Regions from separate parts of the Vibrio ziniensis genome, predicted to be linked through region 1. Evidence: riboswitches for the same ligand, from Rfam matches in the RefSeq annotation. Region 1 holds a riboswitch; the other holds the start of a gene.
The links. Region 1 has a riboswitch for thiamine pyrophosphate ahead of thiC (phosphomethylpyrimidine synthase ThiC). Riboswitches for the same ligand answer to the same signal wherever they lie in the genome.
Positions count from the first base shown of each region.

Region 2: it holds a riboswitch for thiamine pyrophosphate, as region 1 does, so the genes downstream of both, thiD (bifunctional hydroxymethylpyrimidine kinase/phosphomethylpyrimidine kinase) here and thiC (phosphomethylpyrimidine synthase ThiC) in region 1, are expected to answer to the same signal.

Region 1 is NZ_CP049331.1:3,168,743-3,176,864, forward strand. Features, by position in the region: gene G5S32_RS14685 (HesA/MoeB/ThiF family protein) at 1-675, opposite strand, end outside; gene G5S32_RS14690 (thiamine phosphate synthase) at 662-1,885, opposite strand; gene thiC (phosphomethylpyrimidine synthase ThiC) at 1,889-3,856, opposite strand; TPP riboswitch at 3,966-4,064, opposite strand; gene crcB (fluoride efflux transporter CrcB) at 4,117-4,500, opposite strand; gene G5S32_RS14705 (multicopper oxidase family protein) at 4,637-6,013, opposite strand; gene G5S32_RS21520 (GGDEF domain-containing protein) at 6,096-6,767, opposite strand; tRNA gene G5S32_RS14715 (tRNA-Trp) at 7,761-7,837, opposite strand; tRNA gene G5S32_RS14720 (tRNA-Asp) at 7,909-7,985, opposite strand; rRNA gene rrf (5S ribosomal RNA) at 8,056-8,122, opposite strand, start outside.
Region 2 is NZ_CP049331.1:1,961,696-1,969,817, forward strand. Features, by position in the region: gene cspD (cold shock domain-containing protein CspD) at 112-333, shown strand; gene G5S32_RS08955 (NADP-dependent isocitrate dehydrogenase) at 466-2,694, opposite strand; gene G5S32_RS08960 (rRNA large subunit pseudouridine synthase E) at 3,008-3,712, shown strand; gene G5S32_RS08965 (alginate lyase family protein) at 3,792-4,979, shown strand; gene thiD (bifunctional hydroxymethylpyrimidine kinase/phosphomethylpyrimidine kinase) at 4,971-5,795, opposite strand; TPP riboswitch at 5,876-5,973, opposite strand; tRNA gene G5S32_RS08975 (tRNA-Lys) at 6,097-6,172, shown strand; gene hisIE (bifunctional phosphoribosyl-AMP cyclohydrolase/phosphoribosyl-ATP diphosphatase HisIE) at 6,204-6,815, opposite strand; gene hisF (imidazole glycerol phosphate synthase subunit HisF) at 6,812-7,585, opposite strand; gene hisA (1-(5-phosphoribosyl)-5-[(5-phosphoribosylamino)methylideneamino]imidazole-4-carboxamide isomerase) at 7,567-8,122, opposite strand, start outside.

The sequences.
Region 1 (8,122 bases):
GTGCAAACGATGTGTCTTTAACTCTTTCAAACCAATCAAATACTGAATGGCAAGCAATGCTTGTAAATTGCCTATCACTCCAACAACCGGTCCAATCACACCAAGCTCGCTGCACTTACTCAATTTATTGTGGCTGTCGATAGGCACTAAACAGGCATAACAAACAGATGTACTGGCCTGCGTAAAATCAAACACGATAACTTGACCATCCCAACCAATTGCAGCCCCGGAAATCAGCGGTACTTTAGATTCAAAACAGACTCTATTGATAAGGTGTCGCGTCTCTAAGTTATCTGAACAATCCAATACTAAATCCGCCATTTCTACTTCCAATGGCAAAACCGAACTGTCTACTCGCCTAGCAACCGTTCGAATGTGACAATCAGGGTTTAAAGATTTTAATTGCTTAGATAGTGAATCAACTTTAGACGTTGATATGTGTTCAGTTCGAAACGCTATTTGACGAGATAAGTTGGAGATATCAACGTCATCATCATCGCAAATCACTAGTTTTCCGATACCTGCGCCAGCCAAATACAAAGCGGCAGCATTGCCTAAACCACCACAGCCAATGATTAATACAGAAGAATCGCAAAGTCTTTTCTGACCTTCTTCGCCTACTTCTGGTAAGCAGATTTGTCGCTGATACCTAATAAAGGCATTATCCGATAACATCAAACGCCTCCTTCTTATTTAAACTAGACTGATTAAGTTTGGTCGTAAGTTCCGACACCGCCTTTGTAACATTAGTAGCTTGTGTAATGGCTCTTACCACTGCGATGCTATTGACACCTTGCTTAGCCACTTGTTCTATGTTGCTTAAATCGATACCGCCTATAGCAACACTTGGAACTCCTATAGCATCACCATAAGGCATGCTATCTAGCAGCTTTTGATACAAACCTAGCCTGACCAAACCTTGAGGTTTAGATGGCATCTGTTTAGTGGTTGTCGGGAATATATGACCAAGAGCGATATAGCTAGGTGATAATTGATGAATACGCAGCAATTCGAAATAGCCGTGCGTCGAGAGACCTAACGCCAATCCGCTGTCTGCTATCTCATCTAAATCTGCTTCTAACACGTCTTCTTGACCCAGATGCACACCGAATGCTTTATGCTTTAACGCTAACTGCCAATAGTCGTTGATAAAGACTTGTGCTTTGAACTGTTTGCCTAGCTCGATAGCCTTAGCAATCTGCTTCTCCAAGTCATTTTGCGTTGGGTCTTTTATACGAATTTGGAGAGTTGTAATACCAAGATTGAGTAGACGTTCAACCCACTCAACGCTATCAACCACAGGGTAAAGTCCAAGTGATTGCTTATTCAATCTAGCAAATTGTATGCTTTGTACCGGAACAGATTGTTGCTCTATGGTTGGGAAATTTTCAAATTGTGTTGGCCATGTTTCACGTGAAACATTCATGGCTGCGCGGCTTAAAACAAGCGCATCTTCCAATGGAAAATCTAGAGCCAGACAGCTAACAACCCAAGCGAAATGGCGCCAAGACTCAACATCTGAATAAGCAGTCTTAGAGGATGCATACTGATCAACTAAATGCGTGTCTACACCTAAGTGCTGCCAGCAATCAACCAATCTACCTGACTGAATAACACCAATAGAAACTGAACTAGAGGAAATACTAGCGTTGGGCTCCACACCATATGAGAGATCCAAAAACGATTTTTGGGGTTCTTCATTATCTAGGTTGAAGAGATTGCTAAATATACGAGAAGTTTGCCTATCAACAAGTTCAATAAATTGAGTCGGGCTTACACCCAACTCAATATCGCTGATATAAAAGCCCTGCATTTGAGCGAGCAATAATACTTGTTGAACCTCTCCCGTGAACTCAAGGCAATGAGATGGGATAAGTATTTTCACAAGTTACTCCTCAGTCACAACAGCATTCTGTTTCACCGCAGGATGGTATAACTCCGAACCTGACTGCAGAAACTCAGCAGACTTCTGACGCATACCCTCAACTCTTTCGTCAGAAAGTGAAGAGTCATCAAGCATTTTGATTTCTATCGCGTGATCCGCCGCGACTTGTTCTTTGTTATTGGCGTACTCCCTCACTTCTTGTGAGATCTTCATTGAACAGAACTTAGGACCACACATAGAACAGAAATGAGCGACCTTTCCAGACTCTTGAGGAAGAGTCTCATCGTGAAAAGCACGAGCAGTTACTGGATCGAGAGAAAGATTAAATTGGTCTTCCCAACGGAACTCAAAACGAGCCTTAGATAAAGCATTGTCACGGACTTGAGCACCCGGATGTCCCTTGGCAAGATCCGCAGCATGTGCAGCCAATTTATAGGTGATAAGCCCTGTTTTCACATCTTCCTTATTGGGTAAACCGAGATGCTCTTTAGGTGTTACATAACAAAGCATGGCACAGCCATACCAACCAATCATCGCCGCACCGATACCGGAAGTAATGTGGTCATAGCCAGGTGCAATATCCGTTGTCAGTGGACCAAGCGTATAGAAAGGCGCTTCATGGCAGTGCTTCAACTGTTCATCCATGTTCTCTCTAATCATGTGCATTGGTACATGCCCAGGGCCTTCGATAAACACCTGAACATCATAATCCCATGCAATTTTGCATAGCTCGCCGAGTGTTCTAAGCTCTGCAAACTGCGCTTCATCATTTGCATCAGCAACCGAACCCGGACGCAAGCCATCGCCTAAAGAAAGCGAGACATCATACTTAGCACAGATCTCACAAATCTCGCGAAAATGGGTATAGAGGAAGTTTTCCTGATGATGAGCTAAGCACCATTTTGCGATGATAGAGCCACCTCGCGACACAATGCCCGTAACACGCTTGGCTGTCATAGGTACGTAGCGAAGCAATAAGCCAGCGTGAATAGTGAAGTAATCAACACCCTGTTCAGCTTGTTCAAGTAAGGTATCTCGCATTACTTCCCATGTGAGGTTCTCAGCTACACCATTCACTTTTTCTAACGCCTGATACATAGGAACTGTACCAATTGGCACCGGACTATTACGCAGTATCCACTCGCGTGTTTCGTGAATGTTTCTGCCTGTAGAGAGATCCATTACCGTATCTGCACCCCAACGAGTTGCCCAAACAAGCTTTTCTACTTCTTCTTCAATAGAAGAACTCACTGATGAGTTACCTATATTGGCGTTCACTTTGACAAGAAAGTTACGACCAATAATCATAGGCTCAGCTTCAGGGTGGTTAATATTGCACGGAATAACCGCTCGCCCTTCAGCCACTTCTTTTCTCACGAACTCTGGCGTTATATCTTTTGGCAAGTTTGCATCAAAGCTCTGACCTGGATGCTGCTGATTAAGTTGTTCATCCTGATAACGGCGATTACCCATGTTTTCTCGTAGGGCAATAAACTCCATCTCTGGAGTAATAATTCCCTGACGAGCATAGTGTAGCTGAGTGACTCGTTTGCCCTCTTTAGCACGACGAATCAAAGGTAAGTTGCCATAACGCAACTCATCGAGTGTATGGTCATCCAAGCGTTGTTGAGCGTATTCAGAGCTCATAGAATGTAAAATCTCAGTATCGTTTCGCTCTTCCACCCAATGAGATCTTAACTTAGGCAGGCCACTATAGAGGTCGATCTGATGTTCTGGATCGGTATAAACACCAGAGGTATCGTAAACAGAGATGGGCTCGTTAGGCTCAAAAATCGGCGCGTCTTTACTGCCACCGACTAAGCTATCGGCTAGCGCAATTTCTCGCATCGGTACTCTAAGATCAGGTCTAGAGCCAGTAACATAAGTCTTAGTGGAATTTGGGTAAGGTTGAACAGAAAGAGTTTCAATAAACTGTTTTGCTTCCAGTCTCGCTTGTTTGCGATTCGACATAGCATTTTCCTTGTATTGTTTTAGGGATAAATGCTTGGCGGAAAGTTGTGTCAATAAGAGATGAGTAGACGGATCTTAGGTATGGGGCTGAAAGCCGACCAATCTAGAAAGAGGGTCTTCTCTTGTTCCCTTCGCTGGTACTAACCAGATCAGGTTCAACGGATCCCGAATAAACGGTCTCAGCCTTATGGCACTCCGACAAGTGAAACAATTATAGAGAAAGAATTTTAGTTAACCAAGTACAAAAATAGAGCTTTTGATCAACCTTTTATTAACCACTGGTATGCAAGCCACGCGGCGGAGATGCTGAGCAATACGTTTAGTAGCACGTTAAATCCCATTTTAACGAATGCGCCCTGCTGCATCATTAGCACGTTGTCCATCGAAAAAGTTGAAAAGGTCGTCAGTGCACCAAGGAAGCCCAGACCAATAATTTGTCTCCACGGGTATGGTGCGAGCCACTCGTTCTCGACTGCCGCAATCAACAATCCCATGATAAAGGAGCCGACCACGTTAACGGTTAGCGTACCGTATGGAAAAGAGCGACCAAATAGAGTGATACACATTTCTGATACGAGATATCGAGAACACGCACCTATCGCACCACCGACAGCGATAAGCCCCAAAATAGAAAATTGCCCCATGAAGCCTCCAAAAAACGTTTTGCTTATTGTACTGATTTATTGAGCACAAAAGAGCCAAAAATGATGAAAATTAATATCTCAAAATAAGCAAATACCACACAACAACTTGATACTTTTAAAAAGTTACATGAGTCACTTATACTACTTCAACGTATCCCATTAAGCCTGTTTTCATATGTTCAATCACATGACAGTGATACATCCATCGACCAGGGTTATCAGCAACAAACGCGGCTTTTGCCGAGCCGTTTTTTCCGAGTAGCACAGTATCGGTATGGAATAGTTCATCAACGGGTTTACCGTCGAGTTCCAAAACCGTAAAAGTATGTCCGTGTAAGTGGATCGGATGATGATACTGGGTGACATTCTTTAGATTGAAAATGTAGGTTTTGCCTAACTGCAACTTTGCCAGAGGCGCAGGAATGTGATTAGCACTCATCCCTTCCCACGCTCGCTTATTCATTAGCCAAAAGTTAGGTACTGCATGACCATCGCTGTTTGCTGGCGTCACAGCTCCTTCCCACTCAAAGACAAAGTCGATCAACTCAGCATTCTCTAAATCTATCTTTTGAATTGGATTAAGAGGCAGTGCAGGAATCGAAGTACTCTCGCTCAACTGTGATGGCTGACATTTAAATTCACACAGAGGGAACGGGAACTTACCTTTCATCTGGCGGACATAAACAGTATTTCCAGCCTTCGGAGCGATGAATGCAACATCAACCCGCATTCCTGGGCCAATCTTGTGCTGAGTAAGCTTGTAAGGCGTTTTTACTGGATTGCCATCAATGGCTACAATCCAAGCTTCGACACCTTCAATAGCAATGGGATAAGTAATAGTGTTGTCGACATTCGCTATTCGCAATCTAACGCTAGCGTTCTGTCTTATTTGGTAGCTAGGATTAGGCACACCATTAACTGTACCCCACTCTCCCGGTGTTCCCATTCGAGCACTGTAGCGCGGAATCATCAGATCTTTCCACTGACCACTTTTATCAAGATGCCAATGTTTAAGCGCTAGCTCATGCTCTTCATCGAAAGATACTGGATTGGCCTCTTCCACAACAATCAAACCAACCAACCCCATACCTAACTGTTTGACGCTATTCATATGCGGGTGATACCAGAAGGTACCAGCATCTGGTGGAGTGAACTCATAAACAAAGGTCTCACCAGGCATGATTGGCTTTTGGCTAAGAAACGGAACCCCATCCATGCCGATAGGTATCCGAAGACCATGCCAATGAATTGTTGTCGGCTCATCAAGCTTGTTAGTAAAGCGAATCGTCACTTTTTCACCCTGACGACAACGGATAGTTGGCGCAGGTATTGAGCCGTTAAAACCTAAAACAGACGTTTCATATCCGGGAACAACCTCAGCATGAGCAGGCTCAGCGGTAAGGTCATAAATAAATTGTTCATGATCGATCTTAACCAAAGAACACGCTGGTAACATGCTGGATAAACCGATAGCAGAGCTAATAGAGAGAAAGCGACGACGGGTAAGATCCATTCTTGCCTCAGGTATAACAATAGAAGAAAGAGTTAATAAAACGTATTCTCATCACAATGTAAACCAATGTGATAACTTTATCCTATCTAACACTCTCTTTCTTAACGATGCAGTTTCTACCATTGCGTTTAGCCATATATAAAGCTGAATCCGCTTTACTAAATAGGCTAGGAAGCGTGTCGCCAATCTCGACAACACAGTATCCGACACTAATAGTAACAGGGCTAGGAAGCACGGAGGACGACTTGATTTCAACAGACTGCCTCATACCCTCTAACAGAAGTTCTACGCTATCTGAATCGCTCTGAGAAAGAAAAATGACGAACTCTTCGCCACCATAACGACCGATGAGATCATTTGGTCCAATAAATGAAGCAAGAATATTAGACACTGCAATGAGAGTATTATCACCAACGTCATGCCCAAACAAATCATTCACTTTCTTAAAATGATCGATATCGATAACAGCAATAAAACCTTTTGCTCGTTGCTTAGCTAACGATTGAGAAATGCAATCGTTGATATAACGCCTATTGTATAGCCCTGTGAGCTCATCGCGAATCGAACGCTCATAGTGCCAATCGATTTGGTTAAACAAAAACAGAGATAGCAACGAACCGAGTAAAAAGAAACAGACAATATTTTGAGTGATAACGACAGCGACTCGATAGTAATCCGCTCTATCGCTTATCGCTAAAGCAAGGGTAGGAAAACATGCAGCTACCATACAGACAATAGCGGAAAGAGCGAGCATGCGCTCTCCTCGCCCATTTGTCGCCCTATGTTTATTGCAGACTAAATAGGTGGCTAGATAGACAAAAACAAAGTTAAAGAAAGCAAACTGAACTCTCAATTGAAGAGTATCTGGCCAGTAGTGGTACACATAGTTCTGAATTGCTGTGTATAAAAAAACATGAATAACAGCCAACTTCCATAGCCATCTATTTATAGGCTTCTTATACCAACTTAACGCTCCAAATAAGAGCAGATAAGCAACACTCATATAAAGAATATTATTAAGTAATACAGAGTAACTAAGAGGAAGCCAAGTTCGAATGGCCATAGCAGAAAAAGCTAAGCCAAAGAGCAAGAAAAAGAGAAGGAAATACGATGCTGAACGCCTTTGATAACCCGTCAAACCACTACGGATTTTGTACAAAAACAAACATCCGACAACGCTACAAACGATATTGTTTAAAACACTGGCAAAGTTAATAAGATCGGAAGCTGAATTAATCACGGTATAGCGTTTATAGAAATAATTCTCCGGATAATATCACCGAAATTGATGATAAAAAAGAAACCAATTTGATGAGCTTATTTCCACATTTTTAATCAGTAATAGACTCAGTAGCTAATACTTTGATAACCCAGATTAACGTTATGTTTCGACTGAAATTGCTCGGTTATCATTTTAGGTAATACCAGCCTAGATAAAAATATGATCAGACTGAGCATCGGCGAACAGCGAATGGGCGTCAAATGCAAACGTGCATTCATTCGTCCCTGAAGCTCCCCCGATTGGAAGATAGAAAGTAAAAACCGCGAAATTTCAGATGTTAAAAAACCCCAGTCTTTCAACTGAGGCTTCTAATAATGGCAGGGGTGGAGAGATTCAAACTCCCAACACGCGCTGATTTTCGGTATTGGCGGAATCCGCTGCTCCGCCGATTGAAAGATAGAAAGTAAAAACCGTGAAATTGCAGATGTAAAAAAGCCCCAGTCTTACGACTGAGGCTTCTAATAATGGCAGGGGTGGAGAGATTCGAACTCCCAACACGCGGATTTGGAATCCGCTGCTCTGCCAATTGGAGCTACACCCCTGCAACAGGAATCTAAATTTTACAGCTTTAGATTCGAAAAAACCTCGCTAAGAGCGAGGTTTTCGAAATAAGTGGCGGAGCGGACGGGACTCGAACCCGCGACCCCCGGCGTGACAGGCCGGTATTCTAACCAACTGAACTACCGCTCCGCATTGGTCAGACTATTAAGTCTTTTCTTTGTTTGCCTTCAGATTTATCAATCTGAACACAAGTAATAAAGCCTGGCGATGTCCTACTCTCACATGGGGAGACCCCACACTACCATCGGCGCTAATTCGTTTCACTT
Region 2 (8,122 bases), 1.2 Mb from region 1:
GAATCGATATTCACTAATAGGGGTGATCACCGTCAGATTTTCTGATCAAGGATATTAGAGTGAATTTCTCCGCAACAACATCAGTAACAAAATGCATGAGGGACGTATAGCATGGCTACAGGTACAGTAAAATGGTTCAATAACGCCAAAGGATTCGGATTTATCTGTCCGGAAGGCGAAGATGGAGACATTTTTGCTCATTATTCTACTATCCAAATGGATGGCTACCGCACGCTAAAAGCGGGACAGCAAGTAGCGTATGAAGTTGAACAGGGACCTAAAGGTTACCACGCTAGTAGTGTCGTACCTATTGAAGGGCAACAATCTAAATAGTTCGCTGCCGAGTAAATCTTAACTGATAACTAACCTTCAGGGTTGCTTATAAGCTAACGATTTATGAATTGATAGATATGAAAAACCCGCCTATTGGCGGGTTTTGTATTTTTATTGGAATCGCTGTGACTATTATGCGCGTTCTACAATACTGTTCAATGTTGTACTTGGGCGCATTAAGCTAGAAACCAATGCATCGTTAAATGCATAGTAACCACCTAAATCACCTGCCACACCTTGAGCACCGTTTAACTCAGCCACAATATTCTCTTCGTTAGACAATAGTTGCTCAGCAACAGGAGTAAACTCAGCCGCAAGATCCGCGTCTTGAGTTTGTACAGCTAGTGCTTCAGCCCAGTACGCCGCTAGGTAATAATGGCTACCACGGTTATCTAGTTCACCCACTTTACGAGAAGGTGATTTGTTCAGGTCTAGGAATTTACCCGTTGCTTTGTCCAGAGAGTCAGCCAACACTTGTGCTTTCGCATTGCCAGTCACCACACTTAGATGCTCTAGAGAAGCAGCAAGAGCTAAGAATTCACCAAGAGAGTCCCAACGTAAGTGGTTCTCTTTTTGAACTTGTTGAACGTGCTTAGGAGCTGAACCACCAGCGCCCGTTTCAAACAGACCACCACCATTCATTAGTGGGACGATTGAAAGCATCTTAGCTGAAGTACCTAGCTCAAGAATTGGGAACAAGTCTGTTAGGTAGTCACGTAGTACGTTACCTGTAACAGAAATAGTGTCTTTACCTTCTTTAATACGAGCTAGAGAGTACAGAGTTGCGTCTACTGGAGAAAGGATCTTAATCTCTAAACCAGAAGTATCGTGATCAGGTAGATACTGATTCACTTTCTTGATCAGTTCAGCGTCATGAGCACGAGCTTCATCTAACCAGAATACCGCTGGGGTTTTGGTTGCACGTGCACGGTTTACCGCTAGCTTAACCCAGTCTTGGATTGGAGCATCTTTAACCTGACACATACGGAAGATATCACCAGCTTCAACTTCTTGCTCTAGAAGCACTTTACCTGCCGCATCAACAACACGTACCGCACCATCAGCATCTAAGATGAATGTTTTATCGTGTGAGCCGTATTCTTCTGCTTTTTGCGCCATTAGACCTACGTTTGGTACGCTGCCCATTGTTGTTGGGTCAAATGCGCCATGTTCTTTACAGAATTCGATAACTGCTTGATAAACACCCGCATAACAACGATCTGGGATCACCGCTTTGGTATCTTTCTGTTTACCATCAGGTCCCCACATTTGACCAGATGAACGAATCATTGCTGGCATGGAGGCATCAACGATGATGTCACTTGGTACATGTAGGTTAGTAATACCACGGTCAGAATCAACCATAGCTAGCGGTGGTTGAGTGGCGTAAACTGCTTGAAGCGCAGCTTCAATTTCTTGGCGTTGTGCTTCAGGTAATGCTTGAATCTTCGCATATACATCACCTAGACCGTTGTTTACATCGACGCCAAGCTTGTCAAATACTTCACCGTACTTGTCGAAGACTTCTTTGTAGTAAACCTTAACGGCATGACCAAATATTACTGGGTCAGATACTTTCATCATGGTTGCTTTCATATGTAGAGAAAGCAGAACGTCTTGTTGTTTTGCGTCAGCAATTTCTTTTTCGAAAAACGCAACTAGCGCTTTCTTGTTCAATACACTGGCATCAATAATTTCTTTATCTTTAAGAGCAAAAGGCTTTTTCAGTTCTTTAGTTGAACCGTCTTTAGCTACAAACTGAATAGAAACCTGCGTTGCACCTTCGACAGTGACTGATTTCTCGCTACCGAAGAAATCTTTATCACTCATGCTAGCAACGTGAGATTTAGAATCTGCAGACCAAGCACCCATTGAGTGTGGGTTCTTCTTCGCGTAGTTTTTCACTGATGCTGGCGCACGACGGTCAGAGTTGCCTTCACGTAGTACAGGGTTTACCGCACTACCTTTAATTTTATCGTAAGTGGCTTTAATCGCTTCTTCTTCGTAAGTCGCAGGCTCTTCTGGGTAGTTTGGAAGTGCAAAACCTTTGTCTTGAAGTTCTTTGATAGCAGCCTTTAACTGAGGAACAGATGCCGAGATGTTTGGCAGTTTGATGATGTTCGCTTCAGGAGTTTGTGCAAGTTCACCGAGTTCAGTTAGAGCATCACCAATACGCTGCTCTTCTTTCAAATGCTCAGGGAAGTTAGCAAGAATACGTCCCGCTAAAGAAATATCGCGAGTTTCAATCTCAATGCCCGACGATGCTGTAAATGACTGGATAATTGGCAGCAATGAATATGTAGCAAGTGCTGGGGCTTCGTCAGTGATTGTATAAATAATTGTAGGTTTATTTGTTGGCATGAACTTTCCCTATTTGTTCTAACAACACACGGGCATGTGTTGTGTGAATGTACGGCTCAAGTGGGAAACCTCCCAAACTTGGGCACGATAGTCTCACTCTTTCCTTGTTGTGTTCGAATATTCTATCTACTAACAACCATGATGAGTCTTCGATGCAGTCCTTGAGTAAAGATCGTTATAATTAAACAAAATTAGGATAATAGTCTATCATCTTGTCACTTATCCTATTTCTGGGCGCGGAAATCATAGCGCAAAAGCGAGTTTTAGAAAACTTTCAAATACACTTCATTTACATTTTTGCAAGGTAGTTAACATGTCACCCAGCTCGCGAAAAAGCTCAACTAACGCTTCTCACCCGACAAGCTCACACTCAAAGAAGCCGCGTTTTAAACAAAGTAATAGAACAATATCTAGTCGGTCATCGAATCAGCAGCAAACTCGTAAAACCTCGGTGCAAAAACCTAAGGTGAATCCTGAAAATCGAAAAGTCATTGTGTTCAATAAACCTTATGACACTTTAAGCCAGTTTACCGATGGCGAAGGTCGAAAAACATTGGCGGATTTCATTACTGTAAAGGACGTATATTCGGCAGGCAGACTTGACCGAGACAGCGAAGGCTTGATGGTGTTAACCAACGATGGGATCTTACAAGCTAAGCTCACCCAACCAGAATCAAAATCGGCTAAAACCTATTGGGTTCAAGTTGAAGGAGCCCCTTCCGAGTCAGATTTAGAAAAGCTTCGAAATGGTGTAACCCTAAAAGACGGGCCAACCCTTCCTGCAAAAGTGGTAGTGATGGATGAGCCGCAGCTTTGGGAACGAAATCCCCCTGTACGTTTTCGTGCAGCCATACCAACGACTTGGTTAGCCATTACGATTATTGAAGGGAGAAATCGTCAGGTAAGGCGCATGACTGCACATATTGGCTTCCCAACCCTGCGTTTGGTGCGCTATTCAATGGGCAATATTGAACTTGGTGATCTTCAACCAGGTGAATGGAAAGAGATTCGTTTATAACGGCTTGCTGGCTTCTCTCTGACAATCTGTTCAATCACAATCAACAAACCCGAAATCGAAAGGAAGAGGATATTTACTGATGTTTAAACGTCTAGCTTTGCTTTGTGTACTTATATTCTCTTTCACTGTTCAAAGTACGGTTCTCGAAAACACTCTTACCCCTATTAGCTACAATATTCGGGTTCTTGAAAACAATAAGAAAAACTTACAACACCTAAATCAACCTTTCACAACTCTTATTCGCAGAGCAGATAAAGCGTTAACTAATCCAATTGATCCTGTGACTAACAAGACGTTGATGCCTGCCAGTGGCGACAAACATGACTATTACAGTTTCGGTCCTTATTGGTGGCCAAATCCAGACACACCATCTGGTTTGCCTTATATCCGAAAAGATGGCGAATTCAATTTAGAAACCAGGACTTCTGCTACCGATATGCAAAGACTCATAACCTTTGCTAATAATGTAAAGTTGCTCGGTCTAGCCTACTACTTCTCCGACGATCAAAAATACGCAGATAAAGCGATTGAACAGCTCCGAGCTTGGTTTATCAACTCACAAACCAAAATGAATCCCAATATGAATCACGCACAAGCGATACCCGGTCGAGTTAACGGACGTGGTATTGGCATCATAGATAGTCGCGTATTAATTGGCGTTGTTGACGCTGTTGAATTGATAAAACCAACGCTCTCAGAAAAAGATTATCAAAGCATTGTTGCATGGTTTAGAGAGTTCAATCACTGGTTGGTGTCTAGTGTTAATGGCATCGATGAAGAAAAGCAGAACAACAATCACGGAACTTGGTATGACGCTCAGGTGGTAGCGTTTTCTTTATTTACCCACCAACCCGATATCGCCAAACAACGTTTGCAAATTACGAAAGCCAAGCGAATTGCAAACCAATTTGACCAAGACGGAAAACAAGATGCGGAACTAGCACGCACTCGCCCTTGGCATTATTCCAATTTCAATTTGCAGGCATACAGCTTACTCGGTGTATATGGAGAAAAGCTTGGGGTAGATATCTGGAGTTACCAGAACAACAGTATCGCACTTGAAAACGGCTATCAGTACATCGCCCAATACACCATTTCACCTGAGCGATGGAGTCTTAAAGAGTTCAAAAAAATCAGCCCAAGCATATCGTATTCAAACATGCTGTATGCCAGACATGCTTATGCTGACCCAATATTTAAAAAGGCGGTCACTAAGCTCAACCAATCCAAAGAGAACCAATCAGACATAGCAAATTTGCTATTTTGATTGATGCAACATAAAGAAGTGGTCCACCGGACCTCGACCCTGACCAACACTTAGCTTGTCTGCGCTTCCTATGGCTAGAGTGATGTATTCTTTAGCATGAGACACAGATTGCTGAAGGTCATCCCCCTGCGCGAGAAACGAAGCAATTGCCGATGACAAAGTGCAACCCGTCCCGTGCGTATTGATAGTATCAATTCTCTCTGCGCTTAATTGATGAATCTCATTCTGAGTGATAAGTAGATCATCACTGTAAGATGACTGCTCTAAATGCCCACCTTTTAGTAATACTGCTGAAGTACCTAGCTGCCGTAGAGACAAGACCATATCGTTAATTTCATCAGCATTATTAGGTTGTTCGAGACCAGTCAAAGCAGCCGCTTCAGGAAGATTAGGGGTAATAATATCTGCAAGAGGCAGCAGACATTCTTTCAGACTGGATATCGCGCTTTGTTTCAGCAACAGGTCACCGCTGGTTGCCACCATGACCGGGTCTAGCACGATAAATTGTGGTCTGTATTGACGAAGCTTATCTGCAACCAAATGGATGATGTCGCTATCCGCTAACATACCAATCTTAACAGCGACAATATTTAGGTCTCCAAACACCGCATCTAGTTGGCTTTCAATATGTGCTAGAGGAATGGGTAGAATGTCAGTAACACCTAAGGTATTTTGCGAAGTGATAGCCGTGATAACGGATGCCGCATAACCGCCTGTAGCAGAAATGGCTTTAATATCGGCTTGAATACCCGCGCCGCCGCCACTATCTGAACCAGCAATGGTAAGAACGACAGGAATTGAACTGGATTTATGCATAACTGTTCCTTTGGGGTATGACATACAGGAACAGACTCCCGAACACCTCTGAAGAAGATGGCAATACGAGAAATTCAATCGCGATGATTGGATTAGTTCCCTACGTCAGTATTAACTGAATCAGGTTCAACGGGTCTCGCAATGCGATCTCAGCCTTATGGCTCCCCGACTAATGGCGGACAGAATAACAATTATTTTGTCAGTTATGCAATTTATAACGAGCGCAGAGAATAAGTTACGTAATAGCGTCTATACTTTGTTAAGTAGAATTGTTGAGTAGAATTACACCGTGAGAACAAGTAGGCCGTTAACTCAGTTGGTAGAGTAGTTGACTCTTAATCAATCGGTCGCGGGTTCGAGCCCCGCACGGCCTACCAAAACGTTCTCTTCAGCTAATTAAAGCGCCCCTTACTTGTGACGCTCTTTGAGCTTATTAATCACGTCACTCATTGATAAACCTTGGTCTTGAAGCAAGACAAGCAAGTGATAGATCAAGTCCGCAGACTCACACACTAATTCCGCCTTATCGCCCGACGTCGCCGCAAGTGCGACTTCAACACCTTCTTCGCCCACTTTCTGCGAAATGCGTTTGGTGCCACGCGCATAAAGACTAGCGGTGTAAGAGGATTCAGGGTCGGCACTCTTGCGGGCAGCCAATAGCTGCTCAAGTTGATGAAGCCACACCATTTGTGACTCCTCTTGTGCATCACCGTCCCAACAAGTTGTTGTGCCAGTGTGGCACGTTGGACCAATCGGATTCACTTTCACCAGCAAGGTGTCTTGATCGCAGTCCAAAGCAATATTTTTTAACTGCAGCACGTTGCCAGAGGTTTCACCTTTGGTCCATAAACGCTGCTTAGTGCGCGAATAGAAAGTGACTTGTTCTGTTTCCAATGTTTTAGCTAGTGCTTCTTGGTTCATGTACCCCATCATCAGCACTTGGCTTGAACCAAAGTCCTGCACAATCGCAGGAACAAGACCATCAACCTTTTCCCAATTAATTCGTTCCGCTAGGCTCATAGTCTCACCTCAACCGCTTGTTGTTTTAAATATTGCTTGAGTTCACCAATATTGATGATTTGTTTGTGGAACACTGATGCAGCTAACGCGCCATCAACATTCGCTAATTTGAACGCATCGGCGAAATGCTCCATAGCACCCGCGCCACCAGAAGCAATCAAAGGTACGCGACATACAGATCGAACCATATTCAGTTGCTCTAGGTCGTAACCGTTACGTACACCGTCTTGGTTCATCATATTTAATACAATTTCACCCGCGCCACGTTTCTGCACTTCTTGAACCCAATCTTTGGTTTCCCACTTGGTTGCTTTAGTACGCGCTTCATCACCAGTGAACTGGTAGACCTGATATTTGCCCGTCTCTTTATCAAAATAGGAGTCGATACCTACAACGATACATTGCACGCCAAACTTATCCGCTAGATTGGTAATCAGGTCTGGATTCGCTAATGCTGGCGAGTTAATCGATACTTTGTCCGCTCCGAATTCGAGGATGCGAGCGGCATCTTCGGCTGATTTAATACCACCAGCGACACAGAAAGGAATGTCGATTACCTCTGCAACTCGCGCAACCCAGCTTTTATCCACCACACGACCATCACTGGATGCGGTGATATCGTAAAACACTAACTCATCAGCGCCCTCTTCCGCATAACGTTTTGCTAGCGGAACGATGTCTCCGATGATTTCGTGATTGCGGAACTGAACGCCTTTCACAACCTGTCCGTCACGAACGTCCAAACACGGAATTATACGTTTTGCCAACATGCGAACGCCTCCTCAGTGGTGAATTTACCATCCAGTAATGCTCGACCAACAATCACACCTGCTACACCACTGCCTTTCAGTGCTTCAATATCCGCTAAACTGCCGATACCGCCTGAAGATTGGAACTGAACCTGTGGGTATTGTTTGCAAAGGTCTACATACAGCTCAACGTTAGAACCGGCTAGCGTGCCGTCACGGGAAATGTCTGTGCAGAGTACATGTTTCAAACCGACGGTTAAATAATCATCAATCAGCTCTTCGATAGTGACACCTGAATCTTCCTGCCAACCGGAAATCGCCACTTTGCGTGTACCGTCAGCATCGATGTTTATATCCAGAGCCAGCACAATTTTTTCTGCGCCGTATTTGGTCATCCAACCTTTCACTAGTTCAGGTTGCTTAACAGCCGTTGAACCAACCACAACACGTTGCGCGCCAGCTTCGAGCAGATCAATCACGTCTTGCTCGCTGCGTACACCGCCACCAATTTGAATATTGGCTGGAGTACCTGCCAGTAATTTTGCAATCAGGTCTAAC